3 regions of the Pseudoalteromonas sp. 1181_04 genome follow, and region 1 is predicted to be linked to each of the others. Evidence: predicted binding sites of a transcription regulator. Region 1 holds the regulator's gene; each other region holds the start of a gene.

Region 1 (7,146 bases):
TGAAAAGTCGCACTGGTGCTGCAACGTGTGCACTCACTTAACCAACCACATTCATGGCAAATCAGGGTAGGCGAAAAACCGCGACGGTTTAGAAATACCATCACTTGTTTGCCTCGTTTTAAATGCTGACGCATAGTGGCAAGACTGGCATGGGCTATACCAGCTTGATCCGGCTGGCCTTTCATATCAATCAGCTGAAATTTATTGTCGGTACTGGTTTGCGCACGTTGCGTTAGGCTCAGCAGTTGGTATTTATTATGAATTGCCTTATGCAAGGTTTCGAGCGCCGGGGTTGCTGAGCCTAAGATCAGCGGTATTTTATGTTGAAAAGCGCGGTATGCGGCTAAATCACGGGCATGGTAACGTAAGGTATCTTGTTGTTTAAATGAACCGTCATGTTCTTCATCAACAATGATCATACCAAGCTTTAAAAATGGTAAAAAGATACTCGAACGTGTACCAATCACAATTGCGCAACTGGCTTTTTCACAAAAGCGCCAAGTTTGTAAGCGTTCGTTATCGGTCAGTGCTGAATGCCACAGCATAATCGGCGTATCAGGAAAGCGACGACGAAATCGATTAACCGTTTGTGGCGTAAGGCCAATTTCAGGCACTAGTACGAGTGCTTGTTCACCGCGTTTTAAAACCTCTTCAAGGCATTGTAAGTAAACCTCGGTTTTACCACTGCCAGTAACACCTTCTAGTAAAAAGCTATTGAAACCGACCGCTTGATTAATGGTGGTACAGGCTACTGCTTGCTCTTTATTTAGAGTCGGCTTAGTGCCTACGGTGGGAAGTTGTTGTTGCCATTGGTTGTCGTGTTCAATCGTTTGGCTGATCAGCTCTTTGTTAAGTAAGCTGTCGATAGTTTTTTTACTAAACCCCAGCGCTTTTAATTCTGTAAGTGATGATTTACCCGAATCTGCCAGTTGTTTGAGTAAGCTTAGTTGGCTCTTTGCTTTTAAAGACGGTAATTTAGCGCCTTTTTCAGTAAGTGCCACCATACTAATACTGCTTTTATCTGGGCACAGTCCTTGACGCAGCGCGCCAGGCAGGGCGATATGAATTGTTTCACCTAGTGGGTAGCAATAATAGCGCGCAGTAAAACGCAATAATTCGATATGTCGCTCTGATAAAACGGCTTCATCATCAATCACTTCAAGCACTGCTTTAAGTTTATTAACCGGCACATCGGTGTTGGTTTTTAGCGCCAGTACGACCGCAACTTTGCGCTGATTACCAAATGGCACCCATACCCGCGCACCGACTTTAGGCATCACCGATAAACCATCGAGTTGCTCTGGAATGCGATAATCAAAGGTGCGATGCAACGGTACTTTTATAGCAACTTCAACAAAACTCATAACAACCCAAACAAGAACGAATAAGGGAGTTAATGTACTAAAATTATGGCTGAAAACCTACCTGCAAATACCTTCTTTAAAACTTTTGTTCATTTTATTAGCAAAAACGACATTTAAAGCTTGTAGCAAGTGGGGTTGTTGCTTAGAATACGCGTCCTAAATAATTTGTTTTAACGACGTATGGTGCCAGACTCCGGGTTTGGAGAGCGATGCGGCCTTAACTAGAGGTTTCTATGAAAGAAGGTATTCACCCTAAGTACGAAGTAATTTCAGCATCATGTTCATGTGGAAATAAATTCGAAACTCGTTCTACTCTGTGTAAAGACATTCACTTAGACGTATGTTCTGCGTGTCACCCGTTTTACACTGGTAAGCAAAAAGTTTTAGACACAGGTGGCCGTGTTGATCGCTTTAACAAGCGTTTCGGTTCACTTAGCAGCAAGTAATTCTTGTTGTTTTGTCGGAAAAAGCACCTTAGGGTGCTTTTTTTTATGCCTGCTATTTATTAAAAACACCGCCTTTTAGTCTTTATTTCTTGCTCTAGTGCTCCAGCTTTACGCATTCATTATGTTGTGACTATTTCCCACTTTTATATCCAGTATAGCGAGTAAATAACAGACAAATAGTGATTTGTTGACTATATTGTCATTCTCGTTAAAGCGATAAATTAAACGTTTTTGTCGGTAAAGTTAGGTCTTTTGCGGTTAAATGTTGTTAACGTCTTACTTTGATGGTTTTTAGTCATAGGTCATTATTTTTGCTTTAAAGCGTTGCATAATGAGCATTTTAAGATGGGTTTTTTGATGCTTTGTGGCGTTTTTATAGCCGAAAATTGAAGCTTTTTTGCAAAAAATGCTGACAAAACGCATAAAATTAACGGATATAGCATATAACAGGATAGACCTGATATTGCTTGAATTTAATTATAATATAGGTATCGTTCCCTATAAGATATAAGAACTGCTTACTCTCACTTTCAACTTAACTTACTTGCAGGATAAAATCGCGTTATGTCAGACTTTCGTGAACAAGCTTTACATTACCATTCGCACCCCGTTCCAGGAAAAATTAGCGTTGAGCTTACAAAGCCAGCTGAAACCGTACAGGATCTTGCACTCGCATACAGCCCCGGTGTTGCAGAACCGGTACGTGAAATAGCTGCTGATCCCGCTAATGCCTACAAATACACCGGTAAAGGCAATATGGTTGCGGTTATTACTAACGGCACCGCTATTTTAGGTTTAGGTAACTTAGGTCCATTGGCTTCAAAACCGGTTATGGAAGGTAAAGCGTTATTATTTAAACGCTTTGCGGGTCTAGATTCGATAGATATTGAGGTGAAACACAATACCACCGAAGATTTCATCAATACAGTTGCTAACATCGCTGATACGTTTGGCGGTATTAACTTAGAAGACATTAAAGCGCCAGAGTGTTTTGAAATAGAAAAAGCATTGATCGAGCGTTGTAGCATTCCAGTGTTCCACGACGATCAACACGGTACCGCGATTGTAACGGCTGCTGGTATGATCAACGCACTTGAAGTACAAGGCAAAGAAATCGAAGATGCGATTATCGTTTGTTTAGGAGCCGGTGCCGCAGCGGTTGCGTGTATGGAGCTACTGATCAAGTGTGGTGCATTGCGTGAACATATTTACATGTTAGATCGTAAAGGCGTTATTCATACTCGTCGTGATGATTTAAACGAGTACAAACAGTTATTCGCTAACAATACAGATAAGCGCACACTGCAAGATGTTATTGCTGATGCCGATGTATTTGTTGGTGTATCTGGCCCGAATTTACTTTCTCCTGACGATCTTAAGTTAATGGCTGATCGACCTGTAGTGTTTGCCTGTTCAAACCCAGATCCAGAAATCTCACCAGTGCTTGCTCATGGTGCTCGCGATGATTTAATCATGGCAACGGGTCGTTCAGATTATCCAAACCAAGTTAACAACGTGCTGTGTTTCCCATTTATTTTCCGTGGTGCGCTAGATGTGCGTGCAAGCAAAATTAATGATGAAATGAAAATTGCTGCGGTTGACGCTATTCGTAGCATTGCTAAAGAACCAGTACCAGCGGAAGTATTAAAAGCGGCGGGTGTTGAGACACTTGAATTTGGTGCGCAGTATATTATTCCAAAACCGATGGATCCGCGTCTATTACCGCGCATTGCCAAAGCAGTAGCGCAAGCGGCAATTGATTCTGGTGTTGCACAAATTGATATGCCGGAAAACTACATGGAGTAGCTGCTTCGCTGCAATTGGTAATGGCACAATAATAAAAACCTCAGCAACTTACGTTACTGAGGTTTTTTTGTAGCCAATTCCTGAAGCAGGAATATATACAAATGATAACTTAATCTTCGTTGAGTACAGGTACTTCGAGACCCATCTCAAGCATGATTTTTTTCACTTCTTCAGGCACTTTCTCTGGATTATCTTTACGTAAATCTTCATCGTTTGGCAGTGGTTGGCCAGTAAATGCGTGTAAAAATGCTTCACAAAGTAATTCGCTATTTGTTGCATGGCGAAGATTATTAATTTGACGACGAGTGCGCTCATCAGTCAAAACTTTTAATACATTTAGCGGGATCGAAACGGTGATCTTTTTAACTTGTTCTGATTTTTTCCCGTGTTCTGCGTATGGGTGAATATATTCACCATTCCATTTAGCCATAGGATGTATCGTTGCCTCAGGTTGTTAATTGTTTGCGCGACCTTTTGCAGCGCAAAGATGGCGAAATTCTATCGTGTTAAAAAAGATAGTCAAATACTTGTTTTTTAGCCATCTAGAGGCTTAAATGTTTTTACTTCTAATCTTGCGGCTAAAACCGCATAAATGCTTTGACTTATTAAATTTGATCCTCTAACCTTTTAGACGTCTAAACATCCATTTAATTGTAGGTGACGGTATGAGTCAAAAGAATAAAGCAACCATTGCAGTACGCAATGGTATTGATGCAGATAAACATCACGGCGCGGTTGTGCCTCCCATTCATTTATCGACCACCTACTCATTTGCTGATTTTGATAAAAAGCGCCAATATGATTATGGCCGTAGCGGCAACCCAAACCGTGATTTACTCGCTGAAACGCTCGCTAAGCTTGAAGGTGGCGCTAAGGGGATTATCACTGCAACGGGCATGGCTGCGGTGCATTTAGCTACTCAGCTGCTAAACAGTGACGATACCTTAGTGATCCCACATGATTGCTATGGCGGTAGTTACCGCTTATTCACCTCACTTGAAAAGCGTGGCTTATTAAAGTTAGTGGTTTTAGATTTAACTAAATCTGAAAATCATCAAAAAATTCTTGAGATAAAACCAAAGCTAATTTGGATTGAAACACCGAGTAATCCTATCTTACGGTTAACCGATATTAAAGCGATCACCACGATTGCTAAGCAGTGCGGTGCGTTGGTTGGTGCCGATAACACATTTTTATCACCTGCTTTGCAAAACCCAATTGAGTTTGGTGTTGATATTGTGGTGCATTCGACCACTAAATATATTAACGGTCACTCAGATGTTGTTGGTGGTGCGGTGATCGCCGCTACCCAAGAGTTGGGTGATGAGCTTGCTTGGTGGGCTAATAACATTGGCATTACCGGTGCCCCGTTTGATAGCTACTTAACGTTACGTGGTTTACGTACTTTGAATGTTCGTTTACGTCAGCATCAAGAAAATGCCTTTATTATTGCCCAATATCTAGAAAACTCCCCTTATGTAAGCCAAGTATATTACCCTGGATTAGTATCTCATCCACAGCATGAACTCGCTAAACAGCAGCAACGTGGTTTTGGTGGCATGGTAAGCTTTGATATCAAAGGTGATATTAATGATGCTGCAGAATTTTTGACCAGCTTAGAAGAATTTAGCTTAGCTGAGTCATTAGGTGGGGTTGAGAGTTTGATTTGTCACCCTGCAACTATGACCCACGCAGGTATGGAGGCAACTGCTCGTCTTGCTGCGGGAGTAGGTGATACCCTGATCCGTATTTCGGTGGGCATTGAAGATGTAAAAGATTTAATCGCTGACTTAGATCGTGTATTCAATAAAGTGAAACCAGGTCAAGCTCAGCACGGCGCAAAAGTAATCGCTTCCTCTGTTCAACAACAAGATGATGAGCAATCAAACTCATTTAAACTGACTCCTGCACATACGGCTTTGTGGTAATAAAAAATGGTAAATATAGTTCATAAATTTGGTGGTTCTAGCCTTAGTTCTGCAGAGCGTTATCAGGCCGTAGCAAATATTATTCTAGCCCATACGGAAGCCGGTGATTGTGTGGTGGTATCCGCAGCCGGTAAAACTACCAATACGTTAGTTACGTTATGGCATAGTTACCAGCAAGGTGATCAACAGGCAGTGAGTGATATTTTATTGCAGCTTGATAATCATCAACGTACTTTGATCGAGCAGTTATTGAGTCCAGCAGCGCGACATACGGCATTAAACGTATTAGAACAAGAGCTAGCCTTAATTGCACAGCAAACTCAACAGCAAAGCTTACAGGAAGCCGCATTGCTTGCTCACGGTGAAGTTTGGTCGGCACGATTATTGGCTAGCTATTTAAAACAGTTAAATGTTGCAGCTCAAGATGTTGATGCTCGTCAATTGTTTACCCTTAATGATGGGCAATTATTACATCAAAAAAATCAACAAGCCTGTGCCGAGTTAATTTCAGCCAATTGCATTAATATTGTTACTGGTTTTATAGCCGCTGATTGCCAAGCAAATACCGTTACTTTGGGGCGCAATGGCAGTGATTACAGCGCGACTTTGTTAAGCAGTTATTGTCATGCTAGTCAGGTATCAATTTGGACTGATACCCAAGGGGTGTTTAGTACCGACCCTCGTAAAGTAAAAAAAGCGATTAAGTATTCTAAAGTATGTCGTGGCCAAGCAAACTTACTGGCGCGTTTGGGCAACCCAGTGTTACATGCTAAAACTCTCTCGCCATTAAAAAATACTGATATCAAGTTAGTCGTTCGCAGTAGTTACGACAGCGAAGCTAGCGCGACAGAAATTGTCAAAGAAGGTTACAGCAAAGCTAAGCGTTTTATCACTACCTTAGAAAATATTGATTTACTGCGCATTGATCAGCTGCGTGGCGGTGAAATTGGCGAATTAAGTCAGCTTATTCAACACAGCTTGCATCATTTTATTAAAAACGGCGATACCTACTTACTAGTGCCGGCAGCAGCGACTCATCAGGTGGTGAGTCATTTGCAAGGGCGCGCTAATATTATTGAGTCGAACTTACATGGTTGCGCTGTTGTGGCGCCACGAAATGATGTAGCGCAATTATTTGAACAAGCAACGCAAGTGCTTAGTGAGCAAAGTTTAGTGCCGCGCTTTAGCCATCAAGACGCAGACTACATATTACTACTAACGGATCAATCTATTGATAGTGATGTATTGAGCTTATTGCATGATAAGCTGATTAACAAAGGCCAAGAGCTTGCCATTATTGTTGCTGGCCTTGGTAATGTTGGTGAAGTATTTATTGAGCAACTAAGTCAGCAGCTTAATCGTTTGCAGCAACACTTCAGCGTTAAGCTGGTTGGTTTATTACGCTCGCGCTCTATGTTGTTCAGCCCAAGTGGTATCGTGCTTGAGCAATGGCAGTCACAGTGGCAAAACGAAGCAATAGATTACCAAGAAGCTGATTTACTGACACGTATCAGCGAACTCGATTACGAACACAAAGTGCTGATTGATATTACTGCTAGTGAAGCGTTTAGTAAGCTTTACCCGGCGTTTGTAAATTTAGAT
Region 2 (7,146 bases), on a different contig from region 1:
GCGATCGGCTGTATCTGCTTGGCCGTCGGTATCAAACGCCATAACCACTGCAGCGGCGCCAAAACGTTTAATAATTTTAGCTTGGCGAATAAATGGCTCTTCACCTTCTTTTAGCGAGATTGAGTTTACAATTGCCTTGCCTTGAATACACTTTAAGCCCGCTTCAATGACTTCCCACTTAGAAGAGTCGACCATAATTGGCACGCGAGAAATATCAGGCTCGGAGGCAATCAAATTTAAAAATTTCACCATGGCGGCTTTTGAGTCCAGCATGGCTTCATCCATGTTGATATCAATAACCTGTGCGCCGTTTTCTACTTGCTCGCGGGCAACGTTGAGGGCGGTTTCGTAATCTTCTTCCATGATCAAACGTTTGAACATGGCTGAGCCGGTCACATTGGTACGTTCGCCAACGTTGGTAAATACTGCTATTTTTTGTGTCATCTCGGCTACCTTAATTTAAGTTACACGCTTCAAGGCCTGATAAGCGCATACGCACTTCAAGCTCTGGCAGTGGCCGAGGTTCAACCCCTTCAAGCCCTTTCGCAAATGCCCTGATGTGTGCAGGTGTGGTACCACAACAACCGCCGACAATATTGATAAAGCCAGACTTGCCCCAATCGATAATTTCTTGCGCCATTTCAGGTGCTTCTAAATCGTACTCACCAAACTCGTTAGGCAAGCCTGCATTTGGGTGCACTGAGGTGTAAGTTTCACAAACACGCGATAGTTCTTCTACATATTGGCGCAGTAAATCTGGGCCAAGGGCGCAATTGAGACCAATTGAAATTGGCTTAATATGACGAATCGAATTATAAAATGCTTCGGTGGTTTGCCCTGACAGCGTACGTCCGGAGGCATCGGTTATGGTGCCAGAGATCATCACAGGTAATTTGCGACCGGCTTGTTCAAACGCTTCTTCAACCGCGAATGAAGCCGCTTTTGCATTAAGCGTATCAAAAATTGTTTCTATCAAAATTAAATCAACACCACCTTCCATTAAAGCAAGGGTTGATTCAACATACGCGGTGACTAACTTATCAAACGTGACATTGCGATAACCGGGGTCGTTCACATCCGGTGAGATTGAACAGGTTTTTGAGGTTGGCCCTAAAACACCCGCAACATAGCGTGGTTTAGCTGGATTTTTAGCAGTAAACTCATCACAAATACTGCGTGCTAATTTAGCTGACTCTAAGTTTACTTCACGGCTGATGCTGGCCATATCGTAATCTTCCATCGAAATTGTAGTCGAATTAAAGGTGTTGGTTTCGATAATATCGGCACCTGCATTTAAAAAGCCATGATGAATATCAGCAATAATTTTTGGTTGTGTAATGCTTAATAAATCATTATTACCTTTAATTAGCACATGCCAGTCTTTAAAGCGCTCGCCACGGTAATCGTGTTCTTCTAATTTGTGTTCTTGGATCATGGTACCCATAGCACCATCAAGAATTAAAATACGCTGTTTTAACGCTTCAATTAACTCGGCGCTTTTGTTTTCTAAATTATTCGGCATAGTTGTTAGTCCTTACGGCTTGGCTAACTAAATTAATATCATAGGGTGTGGTTTGGTACACATAATAATTTAACCAATTCGAAAACAGTAAAAAGGCATGGCTTTGCCAAGTTTTCGACGGTTCGTTATCAGGGTTGTTCTCTGGAAAGTAATTTTCAGGCAATGGCGCATCAGGGCCTTTTTCTAAATCGCGCTGATATTCGCCTTTTAAAGTGTCTGCATCATACTCAGGATGCCCGGTAATATACACTTGGCTGCCAGATTTATTTTTTATTAAGTAAGCGCCTACTTGCTCTGAACCTGCCAGCACCACTAAATCATCACAAGCGTTAATTTTTTCAATATCAATATGGCCATAACGCGAGTGCGGCACTACAAAGGTATCGTCAAAACCACGCGTTAAGGCTCCATGTTCAAAGTAACACTTATGGGTAAACACGCCACAGAGCTTATTTTCTTTTAGTTCACGCTTTAGATTATAATGATGAAATAAACCCGCGTGAGCCGCCCAACACGAAAATAATGTTGAGGTTACATGCTGCTCCGCCCAATCTAAAATTACTTTTAGTTCATCCCAGTAGGCTACATCGTCATATTCTAAATGTGCCAATGGTGCGCCGGTAATGAGTAATGCATCGTAATTGTTGTCTTTCACTTCAGAGAAATAACGATAAAAAGTGTCTAAATGCTGCTCTGAATTGCTACTGCTGCGATGAGTGTCTAAACGTAGTAGCTCTACATTCACTTGTAAGGGTGAATTAGCGAGCAAACGAATAAATTGCACCTCGGTTTCTACCTTATTAGGCATTAAGTTTAAAATCGCCAAGCGCATCGGACGGATCTCTTGGGTTTTAGCGCGGCTTTTTGGCATTACGAATACGTTTTCTTGACGTAACTTCGCAATTGCGGGCAATTCATCTTTAACGGTAATAGGCATACTCATCTCCAAGGCATAATTAACCAATGGCTAATTATGAACGGATAGCTGGAAATTTCAACCTCTAGATGTTTAGATGTCCAAATGAATTTATTTTAGCTATTTTTTTGCATTCTAAAAACCGCTCGCCATAATGCGCCTGTTGATTTTATTTTAAGGTGGTAAACGTGATTGATTGGCTAGGCTTAGGAGAACTTTTTGCTATATTAGCAGCTATTGTTTGGGCGCTTTCGACCATTTTATATAAAGGTTTTAGCCATCACTTAACGCCTATGCAGCTAAACATCAGTAAAGGCGTGTTAGCAAGTGCCATGATGTTAGCGACTATTGCGATTACTCAAGACGCTGCACTACCACATCATCTGACAAGCTGGCTTTGGCTAATTGCTGGCGGGGTGATTGCGATTGGCGATAGCGCCTATTTTACTGCGCTGCGAAATATTGGCCCTGCTCGCACGTTAGTTATTGAGTCCCTTGCTCCAGCCCTTGTGGGGGTTTTTAATATCCTGCTATTAAATCATTATTTATCGCCATTTGCATGGTGCGGTATTGTACTTACAACCATTGGCGTAGTAATAGCAATCAAGCCTGAAAAAACATTGCCACAGGTTGATCATCAACATTATCGCAAAGGTGTTTTATGTGCCCTTGCAGCTGCTATCTGCCAAGCGCTCGGTATGGTGATGTCTAAAGGCGCACTCAATAATGAGCATATGAGTAGCTTATGGGCGGCATTAATTAGATTAGCAGCCGGTACGATGACTGTGGCCTTAGTTGTTGCAGTGTTTAAAAGCAGTGAATTTAAACAAGCACTAACTCTAAGGGGAATTAGCGGCAAACAATGGTTTTTTGCGGCTGTGTTTTTAGGCACTTTCCTTGGTTTATGGCTTCAACTTGGCGCAGTTAAATATACCGATCCAGCCATTGCACAAACGATTTTCGCAACCGCGCCATTAATTGTAATGAGCATTGGTTTTATAAAGCGCGAGCCCGTTACCAATAAAATGCTAGCTGGCGGCTTGCTAGCATTAATGGGAGTCGGTGTATTGCTAACAAATTAACAGTTATCGGTTATCGGTTATCAAAAGCGATAGCTAATTGCAGCTGTTAACGCTTCACTTTTATCATCGCCCTGGTCGAAGTACTGAAACTCGCCAGACAATTGCCAATTTTGATTAAGTGCATATGAGGCACCAAAACCAAATGATGCGCCATTTTCTCTATAATCCCCTGCAGTATATTGTGCAGAATTATTTTGCTCATATTTCGAGCGCACTTTAAACTTACTATTAAAATAACCCGCAGTAGCAAATAAAGAGAAGCTTTGTGTCATAGGGTACTGAAGCTTTAACAGCAGTCCTTGTTGATTATCTAGCTCATACTCATCTGTGATAGTAATTGGTTGTGATGCAATAACTTCGCTATCATCACCTTTACCAAACCCGAACCTTGTCTCTACGGCTACATATTGGTTAAATTGATACCCAATAAAAGGAGTAAGAACTTTAGATTTGAATTCCCCACTGTTATAAAGCTTATTTTCATTATCTAGCTTTAATGTTTGGCTACTAACTGCAACCCCAGCATAATAATTATAATCATCTTGAGCAAATGCATTTGTTGAGCATAGAGTTAAAAATAGTATTGAACTAGCTGTTGATTTAATCATTTTTATTCCTTTAATTTATTTGAAAATAAACTGTACCTTAAAACTAGCACAAAAAAAAGACAACCTACTTTAAAAAACAAATGCTTACAAAAACTTACATTATCCTTTCTATAACTAATTCCTAAAAAAAGAAAAATGTTTTTAAATAGCGCCGCTAGCTCTTTCCTTTGACCAGAATGAGTCCGTAATCTAGCTACGCCATGCGTTGACTGTTTCACCTATCAACCACTACAATACAACATTGAAATTTTTATTATTATTTGAAGGCTCCTTCCATGGTTTTACCTGATAAGTTTATTTTCTCGATGAGTCGAGTATCTAAGGTTGTGCCACCTAAGCGCACTATCTTAAAAGATATTTCTTTGCATTTTTTCCCGGGCGCAAAAATTGGTGTACTTGGTTTAAACGGTTCTGGTAAATCAACGTTGCTACGTATTATGGCCGGCCTTGATCAAGAGTTTGAAGGTGAGGCATATCCTCAACCGGGCACTAAAATTGGTTACTTACCGCAAGAGCCTATTCTAGATGAAAGCAAAACGGTTCGTGAAACTGTGGAAGAAGCAGTCAGCGAAGTTAAAAACGCGCTTAACCGTCTTGATGAAGTATATAACGAATACGCGATGGAAGATGCTGACTTTGACGCACTAGCCAAAGAGCAAGGTGAGCTTGAAGCAATTATTCAAGCCCACGATGGTCATAACATCGACAACGTATTAGAGCGCGCCGCAGATGCCCTGCGCTTACCTGAGTGGGATGCTAAAATTGAATTCTTGTCAGGTGGTGAGCGTCGCCGAGTGGCTATCTGCCGCTTATTGCTTGAAAAACCAGATATGCTTATCCTCGATGAGCCGACTAACCACTTAGATGCAGAATCTGTAGCATGGCTTGAGCGCTTCTTGCATGATTACGAAGGCACTGTTGTGGCGGTAACCCATGACCGTTACTTCCTCGATAATGTAGCTGGCTGGATCTTAGAGCTTGACCGTGGTGAAGGTATTCCATGGGAAGGTAATTATTCTTCTTGGCTTGAGCAAAAAGATGCGCGCCTGCAGCAAGAGCAAAAGTCTGAAAAAGCCCGTCAAAAATCAATTGCACAAGAACTTGAGTGGGTACGTTCAAACCAAAAAGGTCGTCAAGCTAAGTCAAAAGCGCGGATGTCGCAATTTACTGAAATGCAGCAGTCTGATTACCAAAAACGTAATGAAACCAACGAGCTATTTATTCCACCTGGACCACGTTTAGGTGATCAAGTTATTGAAGTTAAAAACTTGAAGAAAAGCTTTGGCGATCGCGTGTTAATTGATGATCTAAGCTTTACTGTGCCTAAAGGCGCAATTGTTGGCATTATAGGTGCCAATGGCGCAGGTAAATCAACGCTGTTTAAAATGCTCAGCGGTGAAGACAAACAAGACAGCGGCGAAATTAACCTAGGTGAAACGGTTGAACTGGCAACCGTTGATCAGTTCCGTGGCAATATGGATGACAGCAATACTGTTTTCCAAGAAATTTCAAACGGCCAAGACGTACTAAAAATTGGTAACTTTGAATTCCAAAGCCGTGCCTACGTTAGTCGCTTTAACTTCAAAGGTAACGATCAGCAAAAATTTGTTAAGGACTTGTCAGGTGGTGAACGCAACCGCTTACACTTAGCTAAGTTATTAAAAGCCGGTGGCAACGTTATCCTGCTGGATGAGCCAACCAATGATTTGGACGTTGAAACATTACGTGCCCTTGAGAACGCTATTTTAGAATTCCCAGGCTGCGTTATGTGTATCTCGCATGACCGTTGGTTCTTAGACCGTATTGCAACACATATTCTTGATTACCGTGACGAAGGCCAAATTAACTTCTTCGATGGTAATTACACTGAATATGAAGAATGGCTTAAAAAGACCTTAGGCACTGCGGCTACGCAACCTAAGCGTATTAAGTACAAAAAGATAGGTTAAGTTCTAGGTTCTAAACATTTTTTAAGCCCCACATTTATGTGGGGCTTTTTTTATTAACCTGGAATATAGATCAGAGATTCACGATCCAGAGTTCAGCTTATACCAATCGTGTTAAGTTACTGACCATTTATAGCGACAGATAAATGGAGTGATAACAAGACATAAATTTTGACATGTAGTTGTTCTACATGAAAAATTTATAACGCAGTTAGCGCTTTATTTAGCTCGCTAGAATGGTTAAATATTTAAGTCGATTGGTATTAATTACACATACTGACTAAAAAATAAGCTACACTTAATCCTAATACTCCTAAAAGGAATAATGATGGAAAACCGCCGCCATTACACGCGCATTTTATTTTCAACTCCCGCGCATTTAACCAATAATACCCATAGTTACCCCTGCCAGTTGCTCGATATATCATTAAATGGCGCTCTGGTTAGTCGCAATAATGACTTTAACTTTACAAAAAACAGTAGTGCTATTCTTGCCTTTAAACTCCCGCAAAGTGAAGTAATCATCGCGATGACTGTCACTATTTGCCATATCGAACAACAACATATAGGTTTAAAATGTACCCATATTGATATAGATAGTATTACCCATTTAAAGCGTTTAATTGAGTTAAACCTCGCTGACGATACACTACTGCACCGTGAACTTGAGAGTTTGATCCACAGTGCGTAAAGCAAGTAACTGGATTGAAATTGCCCTGTAGGTTACCCTAGAGAAAATTCGCAACGCTATCTGACTATGGCTCTTAATCAACACTTACCGCTGGTTTATCACCCTAACTATTCGTTTAACTTTGACCCTAACCATCGTTTTGTAATGAGTAAATTTGCCCATTTATACCAACAAGTAAAAGCACTTGGTTTGGCGAATAGCAACCTAATCACACCTCAACTTGGCAGCCCTGAGGCGCTTGAATTGGTACATTGTGATAATTACATTCAAGATTTATGGCATAACCGCTTAGATGATAGAGCGATGCGTCGTATTGGGCTACCTTGGTCAGAACAATTAATGGCACGAACTTTTACCGCACCTCAAGGCACGTTGCAAACT
Region 3 (7,146 bases), on a different contig from region 1:
AAACACTCTTCAAATGGCTCAAGGGGAGTTAACCAGGTTAAATAATAGATAGGCGGTAGCACAGTGGTACACACGCCATTGTCTTCTTCAGTCGAGCGACAAGCCGGCCATGCTTCTAAAGCGTCTAAAATAAATGCACCGTTTTGCTCAATAAGTCCTTTGACTAATAACGGGTATTCTTTAGGCCAAATAAGTACATTTTCCATTAAAAAAACACAACTCCAGTGTCTATCTTGCTCGGTACAAAGGTCAGTAAAAGAGTTTAACAACTACAAACTGACACTGCGCTTAATATAATTTTAAGTACCCCAGTAAATTAGTGATACCAGTGGGTATGTAAGCGCTTATTCTAGCATACCCAAAACCACACGCTATAGCCAAACCGTGTGATTTTAAAAGAAAATAACAAAGCACCATGCAGTTAACACTGCACGGTGCTTTAGGTTGGAGACTTACTTGGAAATGATTACTTACTGTTAAGCTCAGCTGTCACTTGGTCAAGGCCAACTTCTGAAATTCGTTGAATAACTTCTTTTTGCTTTGCACTGAGTAACGAAATACCTTCAGCGACAATATCATATACTTTCCAGCTACCATCTTTGCCTTGGCGAAGCTTAAAGTGTAAGTCAATCGTTGGCGCATTATCTGCAATAATTTGCGTCTTAACCGTGGCAAACTCGCTCTCTGCAGCATCGTTACTTTCTTCGAATTTTATTTCTTGCCCGGTATATTTCATTAATGCACTAGCATAGGTAGTGGTTAAGTAATGCTCCACTGCACTTATAAATGCAGTCGCTTGTTGGCGATCGATACCTTTAATGTGCTTACCTAATAATTTATAGGAAACAAATTTAACATCTATATTAGGCATTAAATACTGATCAACAATGTGTGCCATGTCACTTTTGCTCGCTGTGCCTTGGCTGTTTATTTTGCCAATTTCACTAAACAGCTGATCGCCTACCTGAGTTAATAACTGATTAGGTGACTGTTGTGTTTGCGCAAACAAGGAAGCACTAAAAACTAGCGCGATTAATAATAAATAACGACCAAGTGAAATCATTGTTGATAAGTCCTAAGTAAATCTTGTAGCGTAATTTACGCTGTTCATAAGAGATTAAAAAGCCTCAAAATAGCACCTTATTAGTGCCAACACGGCATCAATTGATTTAATCTTTTTATTTCATATTGTTAGCTAAGCTCATGTAATAACACACAGAGTCTGTGAATTTATGCCACTTGAATTAGCCTCCCCCACGCCCTTATTTTGTAAATAACGTTTTCATCTAAAGAGCTTTACCATGTTATTTAAAACATTAACTGTATTGATTTTATTATCTATTTCCATGTTCAGCAGACTATCTTATGGCGCGCCCTATACACTTTCTCCTCATGGCTATGCCATTGATTACATTCAGGGGGAAGGTGATGTTAAAGGTTTAAAACTGGCATACCAATACCATGCTCCAGCACTACAATCATTAATTGAAAATACCCATATTTACTTAGAATCAAGTATTAATATTTGGGAATACGGCGCAGATAATAGCCATCAGACAAATGTTGTCCTTGCAATGTCCCCGGTATTTCAACATCTGATCAGCTCAGTGCGCGGTATTCCTCTGTATTTCGAAGCCGGCATAGGAATTTCATTAGTAAATGACACTCACTTCGCCGGCAAAAATGTGAGTACCCACTACCAGTTTGAAGACCGACTAGGCTTTGTTGCTGATTTTGGAAAAACCAAAGCTGCGGTGCGTTATTTACACTATTCAAATGCAGGGTTTAAAAGACCAAACCCAGGTCTTGATTTTATTTCGCTGTCGTTTTCTAGACGTTTTTAACCCTAGAAATCTTTGCTACACTAAGTACTTATAAATGACTCATTAGAGATCACCATGCAAATTTGGCATATACTCATCATCATCTTAGTGTTGGCAATCATTATCGGTAATATTTTGCTGATCAAACACTCAGCAAAAATGGATTTTAAAAAACCAACCGATGAAGATGAACTCAAATCAGAGCAACAAAAAAAGCCCTAACTAAGTTTTGTTAGGGCTTTACATCGTAGGGGATGTTCTTACTTCAGCTCCTCACGCAGCTCTTTGGTTGCTTTAACCATATTATCAAGAGCTTGTCGCGTTTCTTGCCAACCACGGGTTTTCAAACCACAGTCCGGGTTTACCCATAAACGCGCAACCGGTATTTTTCGTGCGGCTTTATGGATCAACGTTTTCATCCATGCAATATCCGGTACATTCGGAGTGTGAATATCATATACACCTGGACCAATATCATTTGGATAATCAAAATTCTCAAATGCTTCAAGTAGTTCCATGTTAGAACGTGAGGTTTCAATGGTGATCACATCGGCATCCATATCTGCAATCGCGGCAATAATACCGTTAAATTCGGCGTAACACATGTGAGTATGAATTTGTGTTTCATCTTTCACACCGCTTGCTGAGACCCTAAATGCATACGCTGCCCATTCTAAATATGCTTGCCATTGGCTACATTTAAGCGGCATACCTTCACGAAATGCAGGTTCATCAATTTGAATAATATCAATACCGGCATTTTGTAAATCGACCACTTCATCACGTAACGCAAGTGCAATTTGATTAGCGATGGTGGGTTTGTCTAAATCATCACGAATGAATGACCAAAACAGAATAGTTACAGGACCTGTTAGCATGCCTTTCATTTTCTTACTCGTCAGCGACTGTGCGTATTTTGTCCACTGAACCGTCATCGCTTTTTCACGTGATACATCCCCCCAAATTACAGGTGGTTTTACACATCGCGAGCCGTAGCTTTGCACCCAACCAAACTGGGTAAAAGCAAAGCCTTCTAATAGTTCAGCAAAGTATTCAACCATGTCATTACGCTCCGCTTCGCCGTGCACTAACACATCTAAATCAAGCGCCTCTTGCTCTTCAACAGCGTAGCGAATTTCTGCTTTCATTTGCCTTTGATAATCATCCGCAGATAATTCACCGGCTTTATAATCACGGCGTGCTTGACGAATTACTTGAGTTTGTGGAAATGATCCTATCGTGGTGGTCGGCAGTAGCGGTAAATTAAGTGCTGCATGTTGTTTTTCAATACGTTGAGCAAATGCATGATTACGCTTACCGTCTTTTGCGGTGAGTGCAGTTACACGCTGTTGTACAGCTGTATTATTTACACGAGTAGAGGTTAAGCGTGCTTTAATAGGTGCTGAATAAGCAACGAGCTCACTGATATCATTGCTTTCAAGCGCGGCTTTTAATAATGACAGCTCTTGGCCTTTTTGTTTTGCAAATGCAAGCCATGAACAAAGTTCATCATCGAGCTTTTCTTCTTGCTCTAAATCAACCGGTGTATGCAGTAAAGAACAAGATGGGGCAAGCCATAGATTATCACCGCGCTTTAGCGCAATGTCTTTTATGCTATTAAATACAGCCTCTAAATCAGTACGCCAAATATTACGGCCATTTACTACGCCTAATGATAAAACTTGATCTGTACTTAATAATATATCTAGTTTTGCAACATCAACATTTGTTGCAACACAATCAAAATGTACGCCATCAACAGGGTAACCTGCAATATCATCAAAGTAGGCAGTGACTGAGTCAAAATAACTAGCAAGTAACAACTTCACGCCTTGACCTGCAAGTGCACGAAAGCTTGTTTTTAATGCCTCTTGATAATCTTCAGTCAGCTCTAAACCTAATATAGGCTCATCAACCTGTACCCATTCAATCCCTTGCTGCGCTAATTTAGCGAACACGTGTTGATAAACAGCTAATAGTTTTTCAAGTAAGCTAAGTTTATCAAACTCCTCACCAGCACATTTTGCTAAGTAAAGATAAGTGACGGGGCCGACCAATACTACTTTTGCATTGTGCCCCAATGCTTGTGCTTGAGTAACTTGCTCGAATAACTCAGTGCAAGTTAGTTGAAACTGCTGATCATGAGTTAGCTCTGGAACTATGTAATGATAATTAGTATTAAACCACTTTGTCATTTCGCTTGCTGCACATGAACAACCGCTTGGTGCACGACCACGCCCAATACGAAATAATGTATCAAGATCAATGCTACCATCCGCTTTTTGATGACGCTTGGGCACTGCGCCAATCAATAAAGAGGTAGATAACACATGGTCATACCAAGCAAAGTCACCTACCGGTAATAAATCAATCCCAGCATCTGCTTGAAGAGCCCAATTTTCTGCCCGGATCGTCTTACCTTGATCAAGCAACTGCTCTTGGCTGATTTTACCAGCCCAGTATGATTCTACTGCAAATTTTAGTTCACGCTTTCTACCTATGCGAGGAAAACCTAAGTTATGTAATTGTGCCATGTTGAAATTCCCTTCCAGCTGTTTAGATAGCTAAAACCATAAACCTATACCTGACATCAAACAATTGATGCTTCCTCAGTTTCAACTTGAGGTAAATTCATGGAAATGATTTTTTGCAAACTCAAAAAACACAATGACATCGCTGTCAAATATGATGCTATAGTAGACTTGTAAATTTCACGTAAAAAAACGGGGTTTATAGCCATCTAGACGTTGATGCATCTTAATTTAAGGCGTATTATGGCTGTAATCTGAGTTAAACTCACCTTTACCATGAGAATTATTAAAGATGATTGATGTAAAACACTTAAAGACCATCGCAACCTTGAAAGAAACCGGTTCTTTGGTAAATACTGCGCGCGAATTATTTTTGACTCAATCCGCTTTATCTCATCAAATCAAAGATTTAGAAAACAAGCTTGATTGCCAACTATTTGAACGTAAAACTCAACCGGTGCGCTTTACCCCACAAGGTATGCTATTACTTGAACTTGCCAGCGAAGTACTCCCGCGTGTTGAAGCAACCAAATGCCGTTTAAAAGAAAGTCTTAATCAACCAATTTCACAATTACGACTCAGTGTTGAATGCCATGCTTGTTTTCATTGGTTATTACCAACAATTAAAGAATTCAATAACTTTTGGCCTGATATCAAAGTTGATTATGAGCGCGGCTTTAGTTATGACGCTATTCCTGAGCTGCTCAGTGATGAATTAGATTTAGTACTCACTTCAGACATTCGTGAACCAGATAAACTTGAATACGCACATTTATTTGATTTTAAGCTTAAATTAATTGTTGCCCCAGATCATGAACTAGCGAAAAAAGCCTATGTAACGGCGCTTGATTTGAAAAACGAGACGATTATTTCATACCCTATTCCACGAGAGCGTCAGGATATCTTCAAACATTTTATTCAAAATGCACGTTTTGATGGCACCTTGAAAACCGTAGATCAGGGCTTGCTCATTTTTCAGCTTGTCAGTGCCGGAATGGGGGTTGCAGCATTACCGGATTGGTTAGTAACACCATATGAAAGCCAAGGACTCATTAAGTCGATTCCATTAGGCGCGCTGGGATTAACCCGTCCAATGTATTTAGCCATGAAAAAGAATATGAAAGATAACCCAGTGTATCGCCACTTTTTAAATACCTGTAAGTTAAATAACGGTCGATAAAATAGGTTTAACCCAGTAGCATACAGAAAACCCCTTTATGTGTGCTACTGTGATGTTTGAACTGAAAAAAATCCTCGGTGCAATGCTAATGCCATTGCCTCTGTTTGCTCTACTGTGCTTTGTTTGCTTATTAATCGCACTGCGTACCAAGAAAGTCAGCATATTTATTGGTTTAATCGCAATTACCAGTTTATTGCTGATCAGTACCCCTTTTATTGGTCAAAAAATAATTGCTCCAAATTCACAGTTAAAGTATGTTTTTGATACAAATAAACAGCCGATACTCGATAAAATAGTGGTACTTGGTTGTGATATAAATCCTAACCCAAAACTTAACGCCAATAGCCAACTTGGTAATTGTGCTAAAAGCCGCCTAATCGAAGGTATGCGCTTAGCATATGTGTACCCACAAGCTCAACTCATTGTTTCAGGTGGCGGTTACAATAAAGTGACCAACAGTAGTTTGATGCAACAAACCGCGATAAGTTTAGGTATTGATGCGCAGCGTATTAAACAAAATCCTACGGCTATGGATACCGCCGATGAAGCACGGCTTTTAGCACCTGCTCTAGTTGATTTTAAAGTTGCACTGGTAACTTCGGCAAGTCACATGGCACGAGCAAAAGATCTATTTAATAGCCAAGGCGTTGATGTTATTCCAGCCGCCACTGACTTTCATGACTTTAGCGAATGGCCTACCCATAAACAGTATATTCCAAGTGCTGATGTGCTATTAGCGGTGACCCGTGATTGGCATGAAAGAATAGGCATGTTTTTGATAAGTGTGCGCCGCTGGATTGATCCAGAAGCGCTTTAAGGTCTAACTCACTTAAAGTGAATTAGCTGGCAACTCAAACTGGGTTGTCTATATCAATGAAGGTTACATCAAAACCATGTTGCTCAGCCAATAACTCACCGAGCGCTTTTATGCCATAGCGTTCGGTGGCGTGATGGCCTGCGGCAAAAAAATCGATCTTTTGCTCACGCGAACTGTGAATGGTCTGCTCTGAAGCCTCGCCTGTTAAATAGGCATCAATCCCCTGGCTAGCAGCCAAATCAATATAACCTTGACCACCTCCAGTACACCAAGCGATGGTCTCAATTAGCTCATCACGCACTAGACTCACTAAAGGTTCACGAGCAAGCACTGTTAATATTTTTTGTGCAAATTGCTCACCACTCATTGGGATTTTTAAACGCCCTTTGACTGCGACACTATTTGCTACAGGCTCCAAACCATCGAGTATTTCTAAATCAAGTAGCTGTGCTAATTGCGCGTTATTACCGATTGATGGATGCACATCAAGAGGTAAATGATAGGCAAATAAATTGATATCATGATTAAGTAACGCAGCTATGCGACGCTTTTTCATACCGGTAATAGGTTGCGCTTCACCTTTCCAGAAATAACCATGATGAACTAATATTGTGTCTGCGCCATGCGCAATTGCAGCATCGATTAATGCTTGACTGGCAGTGACACCTGTAACAATTTTTTTTATCTGTTCACGTCCTTCGACTTGTAGCCCATTTGGGCAAAAGTCTTGAATAGAATCAGGTCTTAAAATGGTATTTAGTAATTGGTTAAATTCTCTGCGCTGCATTTTTTTAT

What was found. The regulator MetJ, encoded in region 1, represses methionine synthesis genes. The targets are predictions, from matches to a motif close to TAGACGTCTAGACGTCTA.
Region 2: metA (homoserine O-acetyltransferase MetA) is a predicted target of MetJ. The motif match lies at 2,525-2,542, and genes of this name have one in related genera.
Region 3: metE (5-methyltetrahydropteroyltriglutamate--homocysteine S-methyltransferase) is a predicted target of MetJ. The motif match lies at 4,557-4,574, and genes of this name have one in related genera.

Annotation. Positions count from the first base shown of each region.
Region 1 is NZ_VXCS01000010.1:75,531-82,676, forward strand. It holds gene priA (primosomal protein N') at 1-1,364, opposite strand, end outside; gene rpmE (50S ribosomal protein L31) at 1,598-1,810, shown strand; gene FW757_RS10000 (malic enzyme-like NAD(P)-binding protein) at 2,375-3,616, shown strand; gene metJ (met regulon transcriptional regulator MetJ) at 3,726-4,046, opposite strand; gene metB (cystathionine gamma-synthase) at 4,282-5,544, shown strand; gene metL (bifunctional aspartate kinase/homoserine dehydrogenase II) at 5,551-7,146, shown strand, end outside.
Region 2 is NZ_VXCS01000030.1:30,989-38,134, forward strand. It holds gene metH (methionine synthase) at 1-444, opposite strand, end outside; gene FW757_RS20100 (homocysteine S-methyltransferase family protein) at 455-1,522, opposite strand; gene metA (homoserine O-acetyltransferase MetA) at 1,512-2,459, opposite strand; gene FW757_RS20110 (DMT family transporter) at 2,627-3,520, shown strand; gene FW757_RS20115 (porin family protein) at 3,541-4,128, opposite strand; gene ettA (energy-dependent translational throttle protein EttA) at 4,404-6,077, shown strand; gene FW757_RS20125 (PilZ domain-containing protein) at 6,403-6,765, shown strand; gene FW757_RS20130 (histone deacetylase family protein) at 6,832-7,146, shown strand, end outside.
Region 3 is NZ_VXCS01000015.1:58,191-65,336, forward strand. It holds gene FW757_RS13775 (ankyrin repeat domain-containing protein) at 1-206, opposite strand, end outside; gene FW757_RS13780 (MlaC/ttg2D family ABC transporter substrate-binding protein) at 467-1,063, opposite strand; gene FW757_RS13785 (acyloxyacyl hydrolase) at 1,302-1,844, shown strand; gene FW757_RS13790 (DUF2897 family protein) at 1,899-2,045, shown strand; gene metE (5-methyltetrahydropteroyltriglutamate--homocysteine S-methyltransferase) at 2,084-4,357, opposite strand; gene FW757_RS13800 (LysR family transcriptional regulator) at 4,647-5,534, shown strand; gene FW757_RS13805 (ElyC/SanA/YdcF family protein) at 5,587-6,351, shown strand; gene FW757_RS13810 (Nif3-like dinuclear metal center hexameric protein) at 6,386-7,138, opposite strand.